DNA from 4 places in the Tardiphaga sp. 709 genome. Region 1 is predicted to be linked to each of the others. Evidence: riboswitches for the same ligand, from Rfam matches in the RefSeq annotation. Region 1 holds a riboswitch; each other region holds the start of a gene.
What was found. A riboswitch is a leader RNA that binds a small molecule or an ion and turns the genes downstream of it on or off. The one in region 1 is predicted to bind cobalamin.

Region 2: linked by a shared signal. The riboswitch ahead of RSO67_RS18795 (TonB-dependent siderophore receptor) and the one ahead of RSO67_RS08745 (DUF1636 domain-containing protein) in region 1 are both predicted to bind cobalamin.
Region 3: linked by a shared signal. The riboswitch ahead of metE (5-methyltetrahydropteroyltriglutamate--homocysteine S-methyltransferase) and the one ahead of RSO67_RS08745 (DUF1636 domain-containing protein) in region 1 are both predicted to bind cobalamin.
Region 4: linked by a shared signal. The riboswitch ahead of RSO67_RS23260 (ribonucleoside-diphosphate reductase subunit alpha) and the one ahead of RSO67_RS08745 (DUF1636 domain-containing protein) in region 1 are both predicted to bind cobalamin.

Annotation. Positions count from the first base shown of each region.
Region 1 covers NZ_CP135529.1:1,722,680-1,728,450, forward strand. Annotated here, with positions in the region: gene cobN (cobaltochelatase subunit CobN) at 1-2,042, opposite strand, end outside; gene cobW (cobalamin biosynthesis protein CobW) at 2,058-3,071, opposite strand; gene cobU (bifunctional adenosylcobinamide kinase/adenosylcobinamide-phosphate guanylyltransferase) at 3,072-3,602, opposite strand; gene RSO67_RS08745 (DUF1636 domain-containing protein) at 3,599-4,048, opposite strand; cobalamin riboswitch at 4,157-4,348, opposite strand; gene cobT (nicotinate-nucleotide--dimethylbenzimidazole phosphoribosyltransferase) at 4,448-5,503, shown strand; gene cobS (adenosylcobinamide-GDP ribazoletransferase) at 5,504-5,771, shown strand, end outside.
Region 2 covers NZ_CP135529.1:3,838,395-3,844,165, reverse strand. Annotated here, with positions in the region: gene RSO67_RS18800 (alkaline phosphatase D family protein) at 1-1,285, opposite strand, end outside; cobalamin riboswitch at 1,429-1,622, shown strand; gene RSO67_RS18795 (TonB-dependent siderophore receptor) at 1,728-3,995, shown strand; gene RSO67_RS18790 (PepSY domain-containing protein) at 3,998-5,446, shown strand; gene RSO67_RS18785 (TAXI family TRAP transporter solute-binding subunit) at 5,443-5,771, opposite strand, start outside.
Region 3 covers NZ_CP135529.1:142,837-148,607, reverse strand. Annotated here, with positions in the region: gene RSO67_RS00735 (ATP-binding protein) at 1-9, shown strand, start outside; gene metE (5-methyltetrahydropteroyltriglutamate--homocysteine S-methyltransferase) at 57-2,444, opposite strand; cobalamin riboswitch at 2,548-2,760, opposite strand; gene RSO67_RS00725 (peptidoglycan DD-metalloendopeptidase family protein) at 2,929-4,320, opposite strand; gene RSO67_RS00720 (protein-L-isoaspartate(D-aspartate) O-methyltransferase) at 4,427-5,077, opposite strand; gene RSO67_RS00715 (response regulator) at 5,369-5,746, shown strand.
Region 4 covers NZ_CP135529.1:4,793,890-4,799,660, reverse strand. Annotated here, with positions in the region: gene RSO67_RS23270 (AzlC family ABC transporter permease) at 1-462, opposite strand, end outside; gene RSO67_RS23265 (ribonucleotide-diphosphate reductase subunit beta) at 575-1,699, opposite strand; gene RSO67_RS23260 (ribonucleoside-diphosphate reductase subunit alpha) at 1,852-4,785, opposite strand; cobalamin riboswitch at 4,904-5,119, opposite strand; gene RSO67_RS23255 (hypothetical protein) at 5,309-5,494, shown strand; gene RSO67_RS23250 (GlxA family transcriptional regulator) at 5,501-5,771, opposite strand, start outside.

The DNA.
Region 1 (5,771 bases):
ATGTGCAGTCCGTCACGGATCTGCATTTCCTTGAGATCGCAGAGATGGGCGTCGAGCGCGCGCAGCGCGTCGCTCGTCGGTGTGTCGCGGGTGACATTGACATCGGCATCGATCTGCTGCGCGCGGGCGAGCGACAGAATGTCCTCGGCGATCACCGCGGCGCGCTTGGGATCGAGATCGGTCGCCATGGCATATTCGTCGACCAGGTTCTCCAGCCGCGCCAGATCGTCGTGCAATTCGGCCCGCGTCATCGGCGGTGTCAGGTGATCGATAATCACGGCGGAGGTGCGGCGCTTTGCCTGAATGCCCTCGCCGGGATCGTTGACGATGAACGGATAGAGATGCGGCAGCGGACCGAGTACGGCATCGGGCAGACAATCGGCCGACAGGCCTGCGCTTTTTCCCGGCAGCCATTCGAGATTGCCGTGCTTGCCGAGATGCACCACCGCATGGGTATCAAAGTCGCGGCGCAGCCAGAGATAAAAGGCGAGATAGTGATGCGGGGGCACCAGATCGGGATCGTGATAGGTGCTCTTGGGATCGATATTGTAACCGCGTGCCGGCTGCACGCCGACGGTGATATTGCCGAAACGATGCAGGCCAAGGCGGAAGGCGCCATCGACGACATGCGGATCGCTCGCAGCTTTGCCCCAGCGAGCTTCAATAGCGGCCTGCACATTGGTCGGCAGCGTCGCAAAGGCCGCATGATACTCAGCCAGCGGCCAAGTCACGCCACTGCTTCGCTCCGCACGACCGGCAAGCGCATTGGTTGGCCCCTGCTGCAACAACTGCATCATGGCCGCGACCGTGTCCGGCGCGTCACCCGCGACGTATCCGACCTCAGCCATAGCGGCGATCACATCAATCAGGCTCTGCGGCGTATCGAGGCCGACGCCATTGGCAAGGCGTCCATCGCGATTGGGATAATTGGCCAGGATCAGCGCGACGCGACGTTCGTTCGCTGACGAACGACGCAAGCGCACCCAGGCACGCGCCAGATCAGCGGTCGCATCGATGCGATCCTGAACTGGCTGCAGCGTGGTCGGCGCAAACCCGCCGTCGCTGGTGCCGCGCTCCTTGAAGGCGATGGCATTGGCGAAGATGCGCCCATCGACTTCCGGCAGCACTACATGCATCGCCAGATCGCGCGGCGTGAGACCCCGGGTCGACGCTTCCCAGCTGGCACGCGAGATGCCGGCCTGTGCGACCTGCAGAATCGGACAACCAGACGCCGACAGCACGCCGGCATCGTCATGCGCGGTCGCGGTAGCGAAGGCCGTGGCATTGATGATGATATCGGGCGGATAGGCTGCCAGCGCAGCACGAAGAAAGGCGGCGGAGCGCTCATCCTTCAGGCTGGTAACATAGAGGCAAACCGCATTGAGACCGCGCGCACTCAACGACAGGCGTAACGCATCGATCGCAGCGGTGTCGCCACCGGCGACCAGCGCGCGGTAGAAGATCACGATGGCATTTGGCAGATCGCTCGTCGCGGGCTCGCTCGGCCAGAACCCGGCTGAGGGCATCGGCCGCGCGGCCGGAGGTTGCTCGCCATGGCCGATTAGATGCGCAGCATAGCGCAGTGCCAGCTGTGCGTTGTCGACGCCACCCTCGCTGCAATAGCGCCACAACGCATGGGTTTCGTCGCTGCCGACCGTGCCGCGGGCGGCTAGTTCGGCATTCCAGTCCATCTCGCCGGGCAGGCAGGCAAACTTGCTGCCGCGACTCAGCGCGTCGCTGCGCAGGCTCTCGACGCCATGGGGCCAATAGCTGATACCGCCGAGCATGCGCAGCACCACGATCTTTGCCTTGGCCAGCGTGCGCTCGACATAGAGATCGACCGACGCAGGATGGCCGAGCGCCAGCATGTTGGTGAACCGCACGCTGGGGAAATCGCCCGGCAGTGTCGCATGCGCCGCATTGAACGCCGCCAGATCGCTGTCAGCCGCCGACAGCACGACGATATCGGCAGTGTCCTGCCCGAGATCGCGGGCGACGTCGCCGTCGTCAATACTGCCGGAGGTGTCGAGCTTCAGATGCATGCGGGTGAACCTGCGTTACCCGGCGAGTGCCTTTCGTACCGCGTCGCCGTCGAATCCCTTGAGGCCGATGACTACCAGATGCTCGGCCTGCATCACGTCCGGCCGGGCGAAGGCGAGTTCAACGCGGGCGCCGACGGCCTGCACGACGATCGGCGCGGACTTGTCCGTAATGCGGGCATGGCCCTTCACGCGGAGCACACCGTCGAGGCCAAGCGCGTCGCTGATGCGCGCACGCATCGCGTCGATGCTAGCCGCAGCGGTCGGTTTGACGACGATGCTGTCGAAATCGTCATGGTCGTGTTCTTCCTCTTCACCGTGATGACCGACGCGGGCGGCCATGTCGTCCTCGGCGGCGGCGTTGAGCCCGATCAGCACCGACGGTGCGAGATCACCCTTGGAGCGCACAATGCTGACACCCGGCCGCAGCACGGCTTTCAGCTTGGCTTCGATCTCGGCGAGCTTCTCTGGAGCGACGAGATCGCTTTTCGACAGCACCACAAGGTCGGCACAAGCGAGCTGGTCCTCGAACACTTCCTCGATCGGATCGTCGTGCTCGATACCCTCGTCCTTGGCGCGTTGCTCGGCAACGGCATCTTCGTCCAGCGTCACGCGCCCCTCGGACAAAGCCAGCGCATCGACAATGGTGACGACACCATCGACAGTGGCGCGGGTCTTTACCGCGGGCCATGCGAAGGCCTTCAGCAGCGGCTGCGGCAGCGCCAAACCGGACGTCTCGATGACGATGGCGTCGAGCGGACGTTCACGAGACAGCAGCTTGTCCATGGTCGGCACGAAATCGTCAGCGACCGTGCAGCAGATGCAGCCATTGGTGAGCTCGACGATATCGCCGGGCGCGCAGGCCTTTGCCGCGCATTCCTCGACAAGACCGCCATCGAAGCCGGCATCGCCGAATTCATTGACGATCACGGCGATGCGGCGGCCATCGGCCTGGGTCAGCAGCGAGCGCAGCAGCGTGGTCTTGCCGGCGCCGAGAAATCCGGTGAGGACGGTGACGGGAACGCGGGACATTCAATTCTCCTGGGAGCGCTTGAGCCAGAGCGGAAGCCCGGCTGCAATGAAAGCAACATTCGGCACGGCGGCCGCGATGATCTGGTTGAGCCGGCCTTGCGCATCGCGAAAGGCACGGCCGAGCGGCATCTCCGGCACGAGGCCGAGGCCGACTTCGTTGGACACGAACACGATCGGATAGCGCGAGACATCGAGAAAACGCACAAGGCGCTTGGCTTCAATCTCTGGATCGCGCTCGGCCAACATCAGATTCGACAGCCACAGTGTCAGGCAATCCACCAGCACAACGCGCCCGACCGTGGCCTCACGCGTCAGGGCATCGACCAGCGCGAGCGGCTCTTCCACGGTGATCCAGCCTTCACCGCGCTGCCTGCGATGCTGCGCGATGCGGGCGTGCATCTCTTTATCGCCGGCCGTCGCAGTGGCCAGATAGATTTTCGTCAGGCCGATGCCATCGACCAGCTTTTCGGCGAAGGACGACTTGCCCGAGCGCGCACCACCCAGCACCAACGTGGTGGAGGCCGCGGTCATTTTGGCGCACGCCCGTCTTCAGGCGACCAACGCAACGGCGGCACGCGCGCCACCATGCCCTTGCGCAGCACCTCGGCGCGTTCCCGCCAAGGCACCAGACCGTAGTCGGATTTCTGATAAGACTCCACGAAGGACACCAGCGCCGCGCTGCCGCTGTCGGTCTGCAGATCACCGAACAGGAATGTGTAGCCGTCGGGGCTTGTCACCGCGACCGTCGCCGGTCGCTTGCAGACGCTGAGGCATTGCACCGGACGCACCATCACGGCGGCATCGCCATCGCCGAGCGCGGCCTTCACGGCATCGAACATGTCCGGCCCGACGATCGTGCCGGTTTCGGCGGCCTTGCAGCTGATGCAAACGCTCACGACCACGGGACCAGCCGGCACGGGGCGCGGCGGTTCGACCGAAATTTGTTCGCCAGAGATATCGGCGCTGTCGTGATCCATTACATGCTCAGTTCACGCCCTCACGGGCTTACGAGCTTTGTTGGATCGCGCCGACAGCATTGCCGTCGGTTCGCTCCCGTCCGGTGCACCCCGCCCCGACGACGCCTCCAAAGCACAGTTCGTGATGGCAGGTCTCCTGGCTTGCGAGTCAAAGCCTGTTGCCGCCTTCCCAAGAATTCTGAAGAATTCCCAGTGGCACCGGCGCGGGCTCGTCGCTTACAGTTGCGGGGGCAGCGCCGGCCTCAAACCGGCTTCCCTATTCACCTTCCACGCGGAAGGACCATCGCAAAAGACGCTATCTGCCGGGTGCGCCGGGGTCAACCGCGCCGACGGACTGTCGCCCGGACCTGTTGACCTTGCAGGTCGTCTTGCGTCAGTTAGGCCGCGAAAAGGAACCTCATGTCCGCCCATTCCCAGCCCTTGTGGCAGCCGCCCGCCATTACGCCTGTTGACCCGCAGATCGCGGCAGGCATCCGTGCCGTCATCGACGGCAAGGCCAAGCCGCCGGGATCGCTGGGGAGAATCGAGGACCTGGCGCTGCAGCTCGGCATGATCCGGCATCCCGGCGAACCGCGCGGCGACAATGCCGTGCTGCTGGTATTTGCGGGGGATCACGGACTCGTGGCCGAAGGCGTGTCGCAATATCCGTCGGCGGTCACGGTTGCGATGGTGATGACCTATCTGGCCGGCCGCGCCACGGCCAATGCATTTGCCACGGCCAACAATATCGACGTCCGCGTGATCGACATCGGCGTCGCTGCGGAACTGCCTGTCCATCCGAAGTTAATCGACGCCAAGGTCCGCATGGGCACCGCCAACGCGGCGCGCGAACCTGCGATGACAGCAGAGCAAGCGGCGGATGCACTATCGCGCGGCTACCGGATCGCCGTCGGTGAGATCAAGGCCGGCGTCGACATCATCGCGCTCGGCGAGATGGGAATTGGCAATACGGCGTCCTCGGCATTGGTGGTTCATCGGCTCGCGCCGGCCCCCCTGGATGATTGTATCGGCATTGGTGCCGGGCAGGACGACGCGGGTATGGCGCGCAAGCGCGAGGCGATCACGAAGGCGGCTGCACGCAGCAACGCAACTGCGCCGCTGGATGTGCTTGCCGAATTCGGCGGACTGGAAATCGCAGGCATGGCCGGAGCGATCCTCGGCGCGGCCTCGCAACGGCGGCCGGTGATCATCGACGGCTTCATCTCCAGCGCCGCGGCATTACTTGCCGTTCGCCTGTCCCCGGCTGCACGCGACTACTGCGTCTTCGCACACCGCTCGGCCGAACGCGGCCATGACATCGTGCTGAACGCACTCGATGCGACGCCGCTACTCGATCTCGGCTTGCGGCTCGGTGAAGGCACCGGCGCGCTGCTTGCGGTGCCGCTGGTCCGTGCCGCCGCGCGCATGCTGACCGACGTTGCGAGCCTCGACGACGTGCTGGCCGGAAAGATCTAGATGAGACTGGATCCGCATCTCTTGAATGCGATCCGTTTCCTGACGGTGCTGCCGGTACCGGCAACTGGCGACGCGCAAGAGGCTGACTGGCTTGCGCGTGCAATGAAGTATTTTCCGATCGTCGGTGCCGGCATTGGCGCCGCATCCGCAATCGTGTTTCTCGTTGCCAGCGAATTCTGGTCACCGCTGATCGCGGCTTTGCTGGCGATTACAACAAGCATCGTCATCACCAGCGCCCTGCACGAAGATGGCCTGGCCGACACGGCCG
Region 2 (5,771 bases), 2.1 Mb from region 1:
ACTGCGCCTTGTCGGGATTGTAATAATGCGCCGCCGTGTAATGCACGTCGGCGGTCAGCCAGACCGTGTTGCGGATACCGGCCGATTTGATGAAGCGCAGGATATCGGCAATTTCCAGCTCGCGGCCCCGCACCGGTCCGTCGCCCTGCGCGATGGCCTCAGAGCCGGTTTTGTCGGCAGCGTTGTCATAGACGACGAGGCCGATCGGCATGTCGGCGGCGATGACCTTCCAGGTCGCCTTCGATGCGATCAAGGCGCGCTTCAGCCAGGCCATCTGCTCCGGGCCGATGAAATATGCGTCGGGACCATAGCTCGCCTGCAGGTTCGGGCCGTTGGGCCCGCGATAGCTGCGCTCGTCCAGCATAAAGACATCGAGATGCGGGCCGTAATTGAGCGTGCGATAGACGCGGCCGGGTTCGGCCGGATTGATCGAGATCGGATACATCTCGTGAAAGGCACGCGCGCCGCGCGCAGCCAGCAGCGTGATGTCGCGCTCCTTGTAGGACGCCGGCAACTGCTTCGAGAGCGACCAGTTGTTGGTGACCTCGTGATCGTCCCACTGGCCGAAGATCGGCACTTGCGCATTGAATGCGCGGACATTGTCGTCGAGCAGATTGTATTTGTGCGCGGCGCGGAATTCATCGAGCGTTTCGGCGACCTTCGCCTTCTCCGGCACGGTTATGGTGTTTTTCCAGATCGTGCCATCCGGCAATTTCACTTCGGGCAGGATCGGACCGTCAGCATAAATCGTATCGCCGGAATGGATCAGGAAATCCGGGTTGTGCTTGCGCATGGTGGCGAAGGTGACCATGCCGCCATCCTCGGCATTGATGCCCCAGCCCTGCCCGGCGACATCGCCGCCCCAGACAAAGGATACATCGCGGCGATCGGCCGGCGCGGTGCGAAAGCGGCCGATCACAGGTTCGCTGACGATTTCGGGATGCGACAGATCGCGGAATTTGACGCGGTAGAAGATGTCCTGTCCCGCGGGCAGATTATCGAGCAACAGCTTCGCCGTGAAATCGCTCTCGGGCAGCGCCGTGATAACCGGCAACATGCGCACATTGCTGAAGGATTCGGTCGTGGCGACTTCCACCATCATCTGCGCCGGGCGATCGGCGCGCGACCAGATCATGCCGCTGCTCGTCCCGACATCGCCGGACTGCACGCCATGCGACACGACCGGACGATCCTGCGCGCGGCTGAGGTAAGGCATCGCCAGGAAGCTTGCGCCTGTTACGGCTGAGTGCGCGAGGAAGCGGCGACGGGATAAACGTAGTGCCATGGCGAACTCCTGATCCTGGCTCTGGCACCAGTGGCTCTAGGCAGATCGCTTGACGCTGCGATGACAGGTGATGCGCAATATCAACACCCGCCAAAGCAAGCTGCGAATGACTGGCAGCTTGATTGACACATTTGGAAATTTCACCTTAACGTGAATGCGACGGTTCCCCTTCGGGGATCAAAAGGGAATGCGGTGAGGGGGATCCCCCGATTCCGCGGCTGCCCCCGCAACTGTAAGCGGCGAGCCTGCGCCAAGAGCCACTGGGTATTCACCTGGGAAGGCGGCGACAGGCACTGACCCGCGAGCCAGGAGACCTGCCGCCAGTCGTGGTCACACGCGAGCACATTGGGCGGGGTGTCCTGGTGGAAGTCACACTGCCTGTTTGAAAGCGGCGGGGCGACTTGGTTTGCGGTGACGTGCCACGTAACCGCGAGTCCTGTTCATGACCTCCGTTTCTCCAGTCGCATTGAAGCGACATACGCCCTTTCTTTATTCTATTGCTCTCTCCTGCTTGTTGTGTCCGAGTGAAAGCTGGGCACAAGCTGCACAGCCCAGCCAGACGCTCGATCCTGTTGTAGTTCAGCCGTCAGCGACGCCTCAGCGGGCACGCCGCGCCACGAACGGCACTGCATCGCGCGCTGCGCGCTCGCGGCAGCAGCGCAATGTCGCCGCCAATACCGGCGCGCCGGTTGCCACGCCGACAGGCCCTGTCTTCGCAGCGCCGACGCTCAACCTCACCGGCACGACATCCACGGGCAGCCGCCTCGGCCTCACGCGCCTGCAGACGCCGGCCAGCGTCGAAGTGATCTCCGCCGAGACTATGGCCGAACGCGGCCAGCAGAACGTGGTCGATGCCGTCACGCAGAATGCTACCGGCTTTACGGCCATCGGCGAACCCGGCAATGGCGGCATCGCTTTCAGCACCCGCGGCTTCGCCGGAAGTGGCTCCGTCACTTCGCTTTATGACGGCACGCGCCTCTATGTCGGCTCCGGCACGGTGAACTTCCCCTTCGACACCTGGACCGCCGAGAAGATCGAAGTACTGCGCGGCCCGGCCTCCGTCATGTATGGCGAAGGCGCTATCGGCGGCGCCATCAACGTGATTTCGAAATTGCCGCTCTGGGTGCCACGCAACCAGGCTGAAATCTCGCTCGACAGCAACATGACGCGCCGCATCGCCCTCGATAGCGGCGGTCCGGTCAGCAAGGACGTTGCCTATCGCATCGCCGTCACCGGCAACGCGTCCGATGGCTGGGTCGATCGCGACAACACCTCGAACATCGCGCTGCACGCCGCGGTGCAGATCAAGCAGACCGAGGACATCACCTGGACGCTCTCCACCGACTATGGCGACCGCCATCCGTCAAAATATTTCGGCACGCCGCTGATCAATGGCCAGCTCAATGAGGCGATCCGCTTCAAGAACTACAATGTCAGCGACAGCAACATTCGCTATCAGGACAGCTGGAGCCAGGTAAAGACCGAGTGGCAGGTCAGTGACGGCATCACCCTGCGCAACACGCTCTATTACATGTATGCGAAGCGCCACTGGAAGGAGGTCGAGATCTACGGCTTCAACTCCGGCACCGGCCTGATCGATCGCAGCGACTATTTCGAAATCTTCCACCAGCAGCAGCAGATCGGCGACCGCATGGACGCCACCTTCCAGGGCCATCTGTTCGGCATGGTCAACACCTTCGTGGCAGGCTTCGACGTCAACCGCATCGACTTCAAGCACACTAACAATTCGCCCTATGGCGGTACGTCGTCGGTCAATCCATATAATTTCGATCCCGGCCTGTTCAGTAGCCCCGATCCGACGATTCCCGGCTTCAAGAGCGTCGCCAATCAGTACGCGTTCTTCGCGGAAAACCGACTGGCCGTCACCGAACAATTGTCGCTGATCGCGGGCGTCCGCCAGGACCAACCGACCGTCGAACGAACCGACTACCGCAATCCCGCCAACAGCTACACACGGGACTATTCGGCGACATCCTGGCGTGTCGGTGCGGTCTATACCCCCATCCAGAATCTCGCGTTCTACGGCCAGTATTCCACGGCGGCGGATACGGTCGGCGGACTGATCTCGGCGAGCAACGCCAATGCGAAGTTTGAGCTGGCGACCGGCAAGCAGGCCGAGATCGGCGTCAAGCAATCGTTCTGGGGCGGCCGCGGCGAGTGGACGCTGGCCGCCTATCAGATCGAGAAAAACAATCTGCTGGCGCGCGACCCGAACAATCTCGACTTGGTGGTGCAAGTCGGCCGGCAGTCGTCGCGCGGTGTCGAGGCGTCGATCGGCCTCGTGCTCGATCACGGCTGGCGCATCGATGCCAATACCGCTTTCCTGCGCGCGAAGTATGACGACTTCCTGCAGCCCAGTGGCGTGAACTTTGCGGGCAATGTTCCCGTCAGCGTGCCACAGAACGTCTCCAACATCTGGGCAACATGGGGTTTTGCGCCGAACTGGTCGGCTAATGCCGGTGTGCAGATCGTCGGCAAGACATTCGCCGACAGTGCCAATACGCTGGAAATGCCGAGCTACACACTGGTCAATGCGGGCCTGCAGTGGAAGCCGGACGTCAACACCACGGTGTCACTGCGCGTCTACAACCTGTTCGACAAGATCTATGCGACGTCGAGCTACAGCGACAATCAGTGGATCCTCGGTATGCCGCGCACCGCCCAGCTCGCCGTCAACGTGAAGTTCTGAGCTTGTCGCGCAAGCTGACACGAACACTCCGGCGGTGGCTGTATATCGGCCACCGCTGGATCGGCATCGTCACCTGCCTCTTCTTCGCGATGTGGTTCATCTCCGGCGTGGTGATGATGTATGTCGCGTTTCCCGGCCTCTCCGATAAAGAGCGGCTGGCGGCATTGCCCGATATCGTCTGGGAGAAAGTGGCGCTCTCTCCCGACGAGGCGATGAAGGCTGCCGGTGCCACGCGCTATCCGCGCGAATTGCGATTGAACATGGTTGCCGACGAGCCGGTGTATCGGTTGACTGGCTGGGACGGCAAACGGCAAACCATCTCCGCCGTCGATGGCCGTACCATCACCGAGATCAACGAACTGCAGGCACTTGCAGTCGCGCGGCATCATCCCGCCAGCAAGTTGCCTCAGCTCGAAGAGACCGTCGATCGCGATCAATGGAGTGTCACCGCACGCTACGATCCACTGCGACCATTGTATCTGATCACACTCGGCGACGATGCCGGCACCAAACTCTACGTCTCCTCGCGCTCCGGCGAGATCGCACTCGATACCAACCGCACCGAGCGCATCTGGAACTGGCTCGGCTCGATCCCGCATTGGATCTATCCGACCGTGTTGCGCAAGGACGGACCGCTGTGGCGGCTCGTCGTGCTGTGGATCTCCGGCATCTGTTTGATCGTCGGCGTTACCGGAATATGGATCGGCATTCTGCGCGTGCGCCTCAAGCGACGCTATGCGAGCGGCAACATCACGCCCTATCGCGGCTGGATGGCATGGCATCACGTCACGGGCCTGATTGCCGGCCTGTTCGTGCTGACCTGGATGTTCTCGGGCTGGCTGTCGCTCGATCCCGGCCGGGTTTTTGCCGACCGCAATACGCCACGCGAGGTATTGCAGCGCTACGCCGGCCACGATGCGCCAACCATAGCGGCAGCCCTTCGCGCACCAGCGGACAAAGCCGCGGTCGAAGCGCGCTTCGTGTGGCTCGACGGGGCGCCTCTTATGATTGTCGCGAAGCGCGACGGCACGAAGACGGTGATCGATCCGGCAAGCGGCGAAATCGCGAGGCTGCCGCAAGATCGTCTCTGGAAAGCCGCAACAACACTGCTGCCGGGCTCACGCCTAGAAACCCGGCTAAGCATCAGAGAATACGACGCTTATTGGTACGCACACCACAATGACCGCGAATTGCCGGTGTTGCGCGCCAAATTCGATGACGACGCGCAAACCTGGTTTCACATTAGCCCCGTCACCGGCGACATCCTCGGCCGTATCGACTCAAGCCGGCGCACCTATCGCTGGCTGTTCAACGCGCTGCACAGTTTCGATTTTCAGTTGCTGCTGATGTATCGCCCGGCCCGGGACATCGTGGTGTGGCTGCTGTCGATTCTCGGCACCATCGTCTCGGTGAGCGGCGTCGTGATCGGCTGGCGTTATCTCAAACGCTAGACTGCGAGCGGCCGCGGCGGCTGTCGCAATTGCTCCGGCGGATTCATCGGCTCGGGCGGGATCATGCCAATCAGCGCCTTGCGGTCGGCAACGGCGTTGTGGAATTGCTCAAGCGCAATGTTGAAGGCTGTCAGCGTGCCTTCCTCGATGGCGCCGTGCTCGTAGCAATTCAGCGTATGACGCAGAATATCGTCGGCCTCCACCTGCATCGTATCGAGCTCTTCGAGAGACTCGCTCTTGCGTGCGGCGGCAATCATGTCGAGCAGACGATCGCGCTCCGACACATTCACGTTGCGCTCGTCCTTCTTGAGATAGCTCGCGAACC
Region 3 (5,771 bases), 1.6 Mb from region 1:
ACAAAGTAAAGGCAAATGCCGCCCCGTCATGACAACGGGGCGGCATTCGACTCGCCCTAGGCGAGGCTTCGCAACTCACGCGCTGCCGCGACCATATTCACGAGCGCAGGCCGCACCTCCTCCCATTTCCGGGTCTTCAGCCCGCAATCGGGATTGATCCAGAGCTGGGAGTCCGCCAGCCGCTGCCGTGCAAGCTTCAGCAGATCGAGCATGTCGCGCGTTTCAGGCACCCGCGGCGAGTGGATGTCATAGACCCCAGGACCTATCTCGTTCGGATACTTGTAGGTCCTGAACGCATCGAGCAGCTCCATCTTCGATCGTGACGTTTCGATGGAGATCACATCGGCATCCATGGCACCGATCGCATCGATGATGTCGTTGAACTCCGAGTAACACATATGAGTATGGATCTGCGTGTCATCCCGCACGCCTGACGAACAGATGCGGAAGCTCTCCACGGCCCAATCGAGATAGGACTTCCATTCCGATTTGCGCAGCGGAAGCCCTTCGCGGAGTGCCGCTTCGTCGATCTGGATCATGCCGGCGCCAGCTTTCTCCAGATCCGTCACCTCATCGCGGATCGCGAGTGCGATCTGGCGACACGCGACTTCGCGGGGAATGTCATCGCGCACGAACGACCAGTTCAGGATCGTGACGGGCCCCGTCAGCATGGCCTTCATCGGCCTCTCGGTGAGCGACTGCGAATATTGCCACCATTCGACGGTCATCGGATGCGGCCGGGACACGTCTCCGAACAGCACGGGAGGCCGCACATAGCGGGAGCCATAGGACTGCACCCAGCCATGCTTGGTGAAGGCGAAGCCGGAAAGTTGCTCGCCAAAATACTGCACCATGTCGTTGCGCTCGAACTCGCCATGCACCAGCACGTCGAGACCGATATTCTCCTGCCAGCGAACCGCCCTCGCCGTCTGGTTCTGCAGGAACGTCTTGTAGGCGGCATCGCTGAGTGTACCCCTGACATGGGCTCCGCGTGCGTTTCTCACTTCCGTGGTCTGCGGAAACGAGCCGATGGTCGTTGTCGGGAATGCCGGCAGCTTGAAGCGTCGATGCTGATCGGCCGCACGTGTGGCAAAGTCATTGCCGCGACGTCGCATGGTCGCATCAACAGCGGCGACACGCTTGGCGACAGCAAGATCGTGGATCTTCGACGATGCCAATCGCGCAGCCGCCGCGGCATCCGACGCGGCAAGCGTTGCAGCGACATCCGCGCGGCTGCCAGCCAGCGCCGATCCGAGCGCGGCCAACTCCTCCATCTTCTGGACCGAGAAAGCCAGCCAACTTTTGACGTCCGGATCGAGATCATTCTCAAGGCCCAGATCAATCGGCACATGCAGCAGCGAACAGGACGGCGCGAGTTCCACGCGATCCCGCCCTAGCAGATCGACCATGGGCTCCAGCCCATCAAGCAGGCTGGACAGATCGGACCGCCAGATATTGCGGCCATCGATCACGCCGAGCGAGAGGATCATGTCCTTCCGCGCCTTCGCAGCGACTTCATCGAACTGGTCCGATCCACGGACCAGATCGAGATGAAGTCCGGCGACGGGAAGCGACAGGGCCAGATCGAGGTTATCGCCAAGTTCGCCAAAGTAAGTGTTTAGCATGATCCTGAGCTGCGGGACCGCTTCTGCAAAGGCAGCGTAGGTCCGCTGCAGCGCTTGCCGGGCGAGTGCATCGAGATCGAGCACGAGACACGGCTCATCCAGTTGCACCCATTCGGCCCCTTTGTCGGCCAGTTCGCCGAGTACCTCGACATAGACGGGCAGCAATCGATCGAGCAGCGTCACCGGGTCGAATGAAGCATCCATACTCTTGGCCAGTTTGAGATAGGTCACAGACCCAACCAGCACAGGTCGTGTCTGATAACCCAGCGATCTCGCCTCCTCGTACTCCTTGATCGGCTTGCGCGATGCGAGACTGAAGGTCTGATCCTGCGCCAGTTCAGGCACCATGAAATGGTAGTTGGTATCAAACCATTTGGTCATCTCCTGTGCTGGTACGCCTTGCGACGTATCATGCGTATGAGAGCCGTGCGTGCAGGCCTCGTCATGCGCATCGCCTTGTGATCCACGCGCCATGGCAAAATAGGTCGCGAAGGAAACGTCTCCTCCCTTCCAGCCATAGACCTTCGGAATGGCGCCTACCATGACGCTGGTATCGAGTACCTGATCGTAGAATGAGAAGTCGTTCGACGGCATAACCGTGATCCCGAGCGACTTCTGACGTGCCCAGTTTGCGGCACGCAGCCCGACGCCGACATCGATCAGCGCATTCTCGTCGATTGCACCGGACCAATAGCTTTCCAGCGCCATCTTGAGCTCACGCCGCGGACCGATCCGTGGCGTTCCCAAAGTAGCAACAGGAAGCGAGGACGTAGATTTGGCAGAAGACTTGGAAGAAGTAGACTTTGACACAGTAGACATGGCTTAACCCCAATGATTGGGGGCAAAAGGCCAAAGTGACACGTCTGGATTCCACGACGGCAGTCGCGGAATCGCAACCGCACCACCGGGACACCCCGCCCGAGGACGTTTATGTTGTCGAGGCAGGTCTCCTGGCTCGCGGGTCAATGCTGCTGTCCGGCCTTCCCAAAACCTTTGCAGGTCTCAGTGACTTTAATGGACAGCGGCTCACCGCTTACAGTTGCGGGGGCAGCTCCGGCCTTGGCTTAACGCCTCACCGGCTTCCCTCTTAGCTTCGGGCAAACCTTCCCGAAGAACCACGACATGTCCACATATGGGCAACATCGCGCGGCAGTCAACCGAGCTTGCGTGCGCAAGCTGCCCACTCGCAGCAGCGCGTTGAAGACTCCGGAGCTGGAGTGGGCCGTAGCCCCGAGATCAAACGCAGCAAGCCCGGCACGAGGCCGGGCTTGCTTAAATGCGAACTACACTTCGTGGATTGCGCTTACGCCCCGTTGAGGAACTGCAGCGGATCGACCGGCGACGAGCCCTTGCGGATCTCGAAGTGAAGCTGCGGCGAAGTAACCTCACCAGACTGGCCGGACTTGCCGATCACCTGACCGCGCTTGATGGTCTCGCCACGCTTCACCATCAGCTCACTCGCATGGGCATATGCGGTGACGTAGCCGTTGGAGTGACGAACGAGGACCAGATTGCCGTAACCCTTCAGCTCGTTGCCGGAATAGGCAACGACGCCATCTTCGGCAGCCTTGATCGGCGTGCCTTCCGGCACGGCGACGTTGATGCCGTCGTTGGACTTGCCATTGGTCTTGGCGCCATAGCCTGTGACCACGCGGCCGCGCACCGGCCAACGGAACGTCGGCAAAGCGCCGGTTGCGTCAGCGGCTTTAGTCGGCGATTCCGGCGCGGTTTCTTCAGGCGTCGTCGTGGCACTTGCCAGACGGGCCTTCTGTGCGGGCTCGGCAGAAGCAACACGGGCCACGGCAGCGGACGTAACCGCGCCAACCGGGGCGGCCGTCACGGCTGCGACGGGCGCAGCAAGCGGCGCGGCCGCGGGAGCCGCAGAAGCCGTACGCGCCCCCGGTATCGTAATCTTGGAGCCGAGCTTCAACTGGGCAGTCGGCGCCAGACCATTGGCGCGTGCGAGTTCGGCCACCGACACGTTGTTCCGGCGCGAGATGCTCATCAGCGTATCACCGCGATTGACAAAATGCGTGGTCGACGCGCCGACAGCAGGTTTGTTCGGAGCAGCAGCAACGGCCGGAGTTGCCGCAGCGCCCTGGCGCGGAATGATCAGCGACTGGCCGGGCGACAGCGCGCGGGGACCCTTGTAGCCATTGGCCTGCAGGATCGCGGCCGACGAGACGTTGTAGCGCTTCGCCAGACCGTCGAGCGTATCGCTGGTGCCGACGATGATCGAGGTGCCGCCATCACGGGCAAGGCCGTTGGTCGCTGCAACCGAGCGCGGCGCCGTGGAGCCGGTGGTTTCGATCGGCGCACGTGCGGGCGGCGGCGTATACATACCGTTGCCGCCCCCGCTGACGGGTGCAGCCGACGCAACCGGACGAGATGTCGGCGCCGAGATCGGCGGCGGCAAAGCCTGGGATTGATACTGCGGCTGCGGATTATAGGCCGGGCGCTGATACTGCGGCAGTTCCTGGCGCTCGACCGGCGCGCGTGGTGCGCGCTGCGGCACCGAGCCGGTGGTTTCGCCTTGCCAGCCAAAGCCACGGGACTGACCTGAGTCAAAATTTGGATTCTGAGATAGGCGTGTCTGCATGTCGGCGCTGCAGCCGGCAAAACCGATAGACATCAGCGCCAGCACCGCGACCTGCGGAGCGCGGCGCGAGTAAAGCAACTCGACAACGCTGGACATTGGTTACTCACTCATACGCAACAAACAACTGAATTGAGTAAACACCGTCTCCGTTACCAAGCCTTTAACCTTGCGACCAACACGTGACAGCCGTTCACGAACTTTTTCAGAGTTCGCGCGCGATGCCCGGAAGTGCTGGCACAAAACGCACGTCCACGAGGTCCTTTCGCTCCAATCCATCCCCGGTTTTGCGGATCCGGACCAGGGTCTGGACGCCATTGTGAGGACCAACCGGCGCAAGCAGAATACCCCCCTCCTCAAGTCGGTCGGTCAGCGCCGCGGGCACCTCCTCCACAGCGGCGGTCACGATGATCCGGTCGAACGATCCGAGATTGGCAGCCGGATTGAGCCCATCGCCGAGCATGACCTCGATATTGTGGAGGCCGAGCGCCTCCAACCGGGTCCGGGCAGCATCGGCCAGCGTGCGATAACGCTCGATGCTCAGCACGTCGCGGACGAGCTTTGACAGGATCGCGGCCTGGTAGCCCGATCCCGTGCCGACCTCGAGCACACGGTGACCAGCATTCAACTGCAGCTGTTCGGTCATATAGGCGACCACGAAGGGCTGGCTGATGGTTTGGCCACAGGCGATGGCCAAGGCCGTATCCCGCCAGGCATGGGCACGATCGTTCGGCTCGACGAAGCGATCACGGGGAATATCCTCCATTGCGCGCAGCACCAGCCGATCGCTGATCCCACGGCGCCGCAGACCAAGCTGAAAGGTCATCTGTTCAGGCGGCTGTCCGACGGTAATCATGGAAATGCCTCACGCAGCACAGGTTAGAAACACTCTCGATCTAGCAAAGATAGATTGATGTATTTCTGCGATCGGAACCGGGATAGCCTAACGATAACTTTTATTGTTCCGCGCGCGGAACCAGCAACATACCAGCCTGTTATGGGCGGGGCGCTGAAATCCTGATCTTGCTCTATCTGGTACCGAACACGCGACTGCGTCTTTGGGTCACGAAAATGGCAATGCGTCGAGATTGCGTTCAACCCGGGAATTTGCGATTTTGTTCAGAGGATTGGGGCAAGGAAACCGGCCATGACTGCAACGAACCCGCCGGGCGGCTCCGTCTTCCTGGTCGAAGACGAGGTCATGATCCGCATGATGGTCGCCGATATGCTTGAGGAACTCGGCTACAGCGTGGCCGCCGAAGCCGGTGACATCAACGAAGCGATCAAGCTGGCTGGTACTGCCAAGTTCGACATTGCGATCCTCGACGTCAACGTCAACGGCAAGGTGATTTCACCGGTCGCCGAGGTGATCGCATCGCGCAACCGCCCGTTCATCTTCGCGACTGGCTACGGCGCGCAAGGCCTGCCGGAAGAATTTCGTGACCGCCCGACGCTGCAGAAGCCGTTCCAGATGGAAACGCTGGCGCAGGTGCTGTCGACGACGCTCAAGGGCGTCGCGGTCTAAGCGAGCCCCTAGCCTATCTCGAAAT
Region 4 (5,771 bases), 3.1 Mb from region 1:
GGTGAAATACAGCACGATGCCGCCGCCGAGATAGAACGCCGCGTCGGCCCCGCCATGATCGCGGTAGCGCATGGCCGCGAGCCAGCCGCCATCGGTGACCAGCAGCATCGACGGATAGGCCTGCCAGGCCGGCAGCGTCCCGAACCACGGCCGCAGCGTCGCGCTCATCAGGAAGAAGCGGATGTTCACGGTGAGTGTCAGCAGCGCCAGCGTCGCGATCGCCCCCGGCGTCAAAACATCCGGCCACGACTGCACCGCAACAAATTGCGACAAGCCGCCATAGACCGTCGCCATCATCACCTCGACTTCGGCAAGCGAGAGGTTCTTCTGCGCGCACAGCGCACCGAACGCCATGCCGAAAGCGAGCGTGCCGGGCAGCATCGGGCCGATGGCAATGATGCCAGGCACGATGGCGGCCTTCGACCAATAGGCCGGTGCTTTAAGGATGTGGGTGGCGTGCATCGACTGATCCGCGTGATGCCGAAAGGCGAGATCATGCCTGCGGATCTCACGCGATCAGGTCAAGTGATGCGGATTCATATGCGCCATGCAGCGGCGGATATGAGACCAAAGACTACTCCCAGTTCAGCGCGCCGCCGTTCTGGTACTCGATCACACGCGTTTCGAAGAAGTTCTTCTCCTTCTTCAGATCCATCGCTTCCGACATCCATGGGAATGGGTTTTCCGTCTCGTTGAAAACAGGCGCGAGACCGATCTGCGCGCAGCGGCGGTTGGCGATGAAGTGCATATAGGTTTCGCACAGCGCCGCATTCAGTCCGAGGAAGCCGCGCGGCATGGTGTCCCGCCCATAGGCCGCCTCGAGCTCGGCGGCCGTGCGGATCATGTCGCGGATTTCCTCCTGGAACGCTTTTGTCCAGAGGTGCGGATTCTCGATCTTGATCTGGTTGATGACGTCGATGCCGAAGTTCAGGTGGATCGATTCATCGCGCAGGATGTATTGATACTGTTCAGCGATCCCGACCATCTTGTTACGACGGCCGAGCGACAGGATCTGCGCAAAGCCCGTATAGAACCACATGCCCTCGAAGATCACATAGAAGGCCACGAGATCGCGCATGAAGGCCTGATCGGTTTCGGGCGTGCCGGTCTTGAAATCGGGATCGTCGAGATGCTGGGTGTGCTTGAGCGCCCAAGCGGCCTTCTCGGTGATCGAGGGCACCTCGCGATACATGTTGAACAGCTCGCCCTCATCGAGGCCGAGGCTTTCCACGATGTACTGGAACGTGTGCGTATGCACGGCTTCCTCGAAGGACTGTCGCAGCAGATACTGGCGGCATTCCGGATTGGTGAGGTGGCGATAGATCGCCAGCACGATGTTGTTGGCAACGAGACTCTCCGATGCTGCGAAAAAGCCGAGATTGCGCTTGATCGCGCGGCGTTCGTCTTCGGTGAGGCCGTCGCGCGACTTCCACAGTGCAATATCAGCCTGCATCGAGACTTCGGTGGGCATCCAATGATTGTTGCAGCCGGCGAGATACTTCTCCCACGCCCACTTGTATTTCAGCGGCAGCAGCTGATTGACGTCGGCGCGGCAGTTGATCATGCGCTTCTCGTCCACCGAGACGCGGCCGCCGGAGCGATCGATGGTGCCGAGGCCGGTTTGATCGATGGATGTTTCAGGGAGCGGGATGAAGGCGGGCGCCTTGGGGGCGGATGAGGTATCGGACCAGTCGAGCATGGGTGTTCCTTTGAATTCTGTGTCGGCTCTCATGGTGAGGAGCCCGCTTCTTCAGCGGGCATCTCGAACCATGAGTGTGTCGTCACTCATCCTTCGAGACGCGGCCAAGAGGCCGCTCCTCAGGATGAGGACTGTGTATGGTGCAGCAAGCCTTACTGGCACGCCTCACATTCGGGATTGTCGATCGAACAGGCCATTGCGACGTTCAGCTCGGGCGCTGTCACGGCGGACGGCTGAACGAGAATCGGCGCACCGGCCGCTTTCGCTGTCGCCACCGTCGCTGACACAGCATTGAGCTTGCCGTCCGTACCCTTCAGTGTCGATTTCTCCACATGCGTCGCACTGCGCGAGCGCAGGTAGTAGGTCGTCTTCAATCCCAGCGTCCAGGCCAGGCGATAGAGCTGGTCCAGCTTCTTGCCGGATGGATTGGCAATGTAGAGATTGAGCGACTGCGCCTGATCGATCCATTTCTGCCGGCGCGAAGCCGCCTCGATCAGCCACGCGCTGTCGATCTCGAACGAGGTCGCATACAGCGCCTTGAGATCGTCCGGCACGCGGTCAATCGATCCGACGCTACCGTCGAAATATTTGAGGTCGGAGACCATCACCTCGTCCCACAGGCCCCTCTTTTTCAGATCGCGCACAAGGAAGGCGTTCACCACCGTGAAATCGCCGGACATATTCGATTTGACATAGAGGTTCTGATAGGCCGGCTCGATCGACTGGGCGACGCCGCAGATATTCGAGATCGTCGCCGTCGGCGCGATCGCCATCACATTGGAATTGCGCATGCCGGTGTCCTTGACCCGTGCACGCAGGCTATTCCAGTCGAGTGTAGTGGATCGATCCATCTGCACACCACCGCGGGCCTCCGCAAGTATCTCGATGGAGTCGATCGGCAGGATGCCGCGGCTCCACAGCGATCCGTCGAAGGACGGATAGCGGCCGCGCTCGCCGGCAAGATCGACCGACGCCGAGATCGAATGGAAGGCAATCGCCTCCATGCTGGTATCTGCAAAGGCCACCGCCGCATCGGACGCCATCGCGATGCCCTGCACCTGCAGTGCATCCTGAAAGCCCATCAAGCCGAGACCGACCGGACGATGCCTGAGGTTCGAGCGGCGTGCTTCCGGGATGGTGTAGAAATTGATGTCGATGACGTTGTCGAGCATCCGCATCGCCGTGGTCACGGTGCGCTTGAGCTGCGCATGATCGAGACCATCCTTGCCGATGTGATTGAGGAGATTGACCGAACCGAGATTGCAGACTGCGACTTCGTCATCGGACGTATTCAGCGTGATCTCGGTGCAGAGATTCGACGAGTGAATGACGCCAGCATGCTGCTGCGGCGAGCGCAGGTTGCAGGGATCCTTGAAGGTGATCCAGGGATGGCCGGTCTCGAACACCATGGTCAGCATGCGACGCCACAGATCGGTGGCCCGCACCTTCTTGAACACGCGGATTTCACCGCGCGCCGCCTTCTCTTCATAAGCGGCATAGCGCTCGGCAAAGGGCTTGCCGTAGAGATCATGTAGTTCCGGCGTCTCGTCCGGCGAGAACAGCGTCCATTCGCCATCAGCCTCGACGCGTTGCATGAACAGATCCGGCACCCAGTTGGCGGTGTTCATGTCGTGGGTGCGGCGGCGGTCGTCGCCGGTGTTCTTGCGGAGATCGAGGAATTCTTCGATGTCGATGTGCCAGGTCTCGAGATAGGCGCAGACCGCGCCCTTGCGCTTGCCGCCCTGATTGACGGCGATGGCCGTATCGTTGGCGACCTTGAGGAATGGCACCACGCCCTGGCTCTCGCCGTTGGTGCCCTTGATGTGGGCACCGAGGCCGCGCACGCGGGTCCAGTCATTACCGAGACCACCGGAATATTTCGCCAGCAGCGCATTGTCCTTCACCGACTTGAAGATGCCGTCGAGATCGTCGGCTACGGTCGTGAGGAAGCAGGACGACAGCTGCGGACGCAGCGTGCCCGAATTGAACAGCGTCGGCGTCGAGGCCATGAAGTCGAACGACGACAGCAGATTATAGAATTCGATGGCGCGGGCTTCGCGGTCGATCTCGCGTAGCGCGAGGCCCATGGCTACGCGCATGAAGAAGGCCTGGGGCAGTTCGATGCGATTGCCCTGCACATGCAGGAAGTAGCGGTCATAGAGCGTCTGCAGGCCCAGGAACTGGAACTGAAGGTCCCCTTCCGGCTTCAGCGCGGCAGCGATTCGCTTGAGATCGAAGCGCGCGAGTTCGGGATCGAGCAGCTCCGCCGCAATGCCGGTCTTGATATAGGCGCTGAAATATTCGGCGTAACGCGTCGTCATATCGGCCTGTGACGCGTGGGTCGGGCTGCCGTGAACGAAGGACAGAACTTCGGTGCGCAGCTTGTCGAGGAGCAGGCGGGCGCTGACAAAGGTGTAGTTCGGCTCCTGCTCCACCAGCGTGCGCGCGGCCATGATGCCGGCCAGTGCCAGTTCATCCAGCGTGATGCCGTCATAGAGATTGCGGCGGGTTTCCTCGAGCACCGGGGCGGCATCGACTCCGTCGAGACCGGCGCAGGCCTCGTTGACGATCAGCGCCAGACGCGCCGAATCGAGCGGCGCACGGGTGCCGTTGGCGAGCGTGACATGCAGCACCGGTGCGGTGGAGACGAGCGCCGGCTTGGCGGCCAGTTCCTCGGCGCGGGTCCGCGCGCGTTCTTCGCGATACAGCACATAGGCGCGGGCCACCTTGTGGTGCTCGCTGCGCATCAGCGCCAGTTCCACCTGATCCTGGACGTCCTCGATATGGAAGGTGCGGCCTTCACCGACGCGGCGCGTCAGCGCCGCCACGACTTCGCCGGTCAGTTGTTCCACCGCCTCATGGACGCGGCGCGACGCCGCTGCCGTGTGGCCCTCGACCGCAAGGAAAGCCTTGGTCATGGCCACGGAAATCTTGCTGCCGTCGAAGGGAGATACGGTGCCGTTGCGCCGGATGATCTGCATTGAGGGTTCGCGCGCAGGCGCAGCGAGCGTTTCCGGCGACAGTTGAATCAGCGGCGCATGAGCCGCATCGCGTCCGTTGGACAAAACAGAAGATGAAGTAGGCATCGGCAAGACCCCGTGTGATGCATCAAGCAATGGGGGCTGGGGCCGAAAGGACGCTGCAAAATACACGGCGGAGATCCGCCGGCATTGCCTGCAAGCGACCGCTGGGACACCCCGCCCATGGACGTTCTGGTGTCGCGGCAGGTCTCCTGGCTCGCAGGTCAATGTCTGTTTCAGCCTTCCCGATGCTTGCGCATCAGTGACTTCAATCGAAACAGACTCACTGCTTACAGTTGCGGGGGCAGCGCCGGAATATGACGCAAAACAACGTCTTTACCGGCTTCCCTCTTAGCCACCAAGTCTTGCGACAGGGCGGACCGTGACGTCTACATTTGGTGTGACCTGCGGTGAAGTGTCAAGCGAGCATTGGCGCCGAACGCAACAAATTCGGTAGGGCTGTTGGTTCAGTGGACAACCGCTTGCGTGGCGGAAACCGCGGGGTCGTTGGCCGTTTCTGAACGATGCGATTCGTTGTCCGAAAGGACCGTGAGGCGCAAAACACCGTCATCAACCGATGGAGGATGCGATGCGCAACCTGGTAACGACCACTGAGAGGATCAAACTCAACGCTTTCGTCGAGCATCCGGGCGCACTCGCGGCGTTCGAGACGACGGAGCAGACCGCCCGGCGCCGGCTCGACGAGATGCTGAACGAGGCGCTGATGGACAGCTTCCCCGCCAGCGATCCGATTTCTTCGCTGCAACTCGCCTGAGCAGAATCAGACCGCGCGAAAGCTGGCCCGATACTGGCTGGGCGTCAGGCCGAGCCGTCGTACGACCACCTGACGCATATGTTCGGCGGTGGTGAAACCGGATTCATAAGCCACGACTTTCAGCGGCAGATCGCTGCCTTCGAGGCGGTTACGCGCCGTGTCGATCCTAGCGCCTTCGACAAAATCCGCCGGAGTCATCCTTGTTTCCTGCTTGAATGTCCGCGCGAAAGTCCGCGCGCTCATGCCCGCCACATCGGCCAGTTCGTCCACGCTGTGC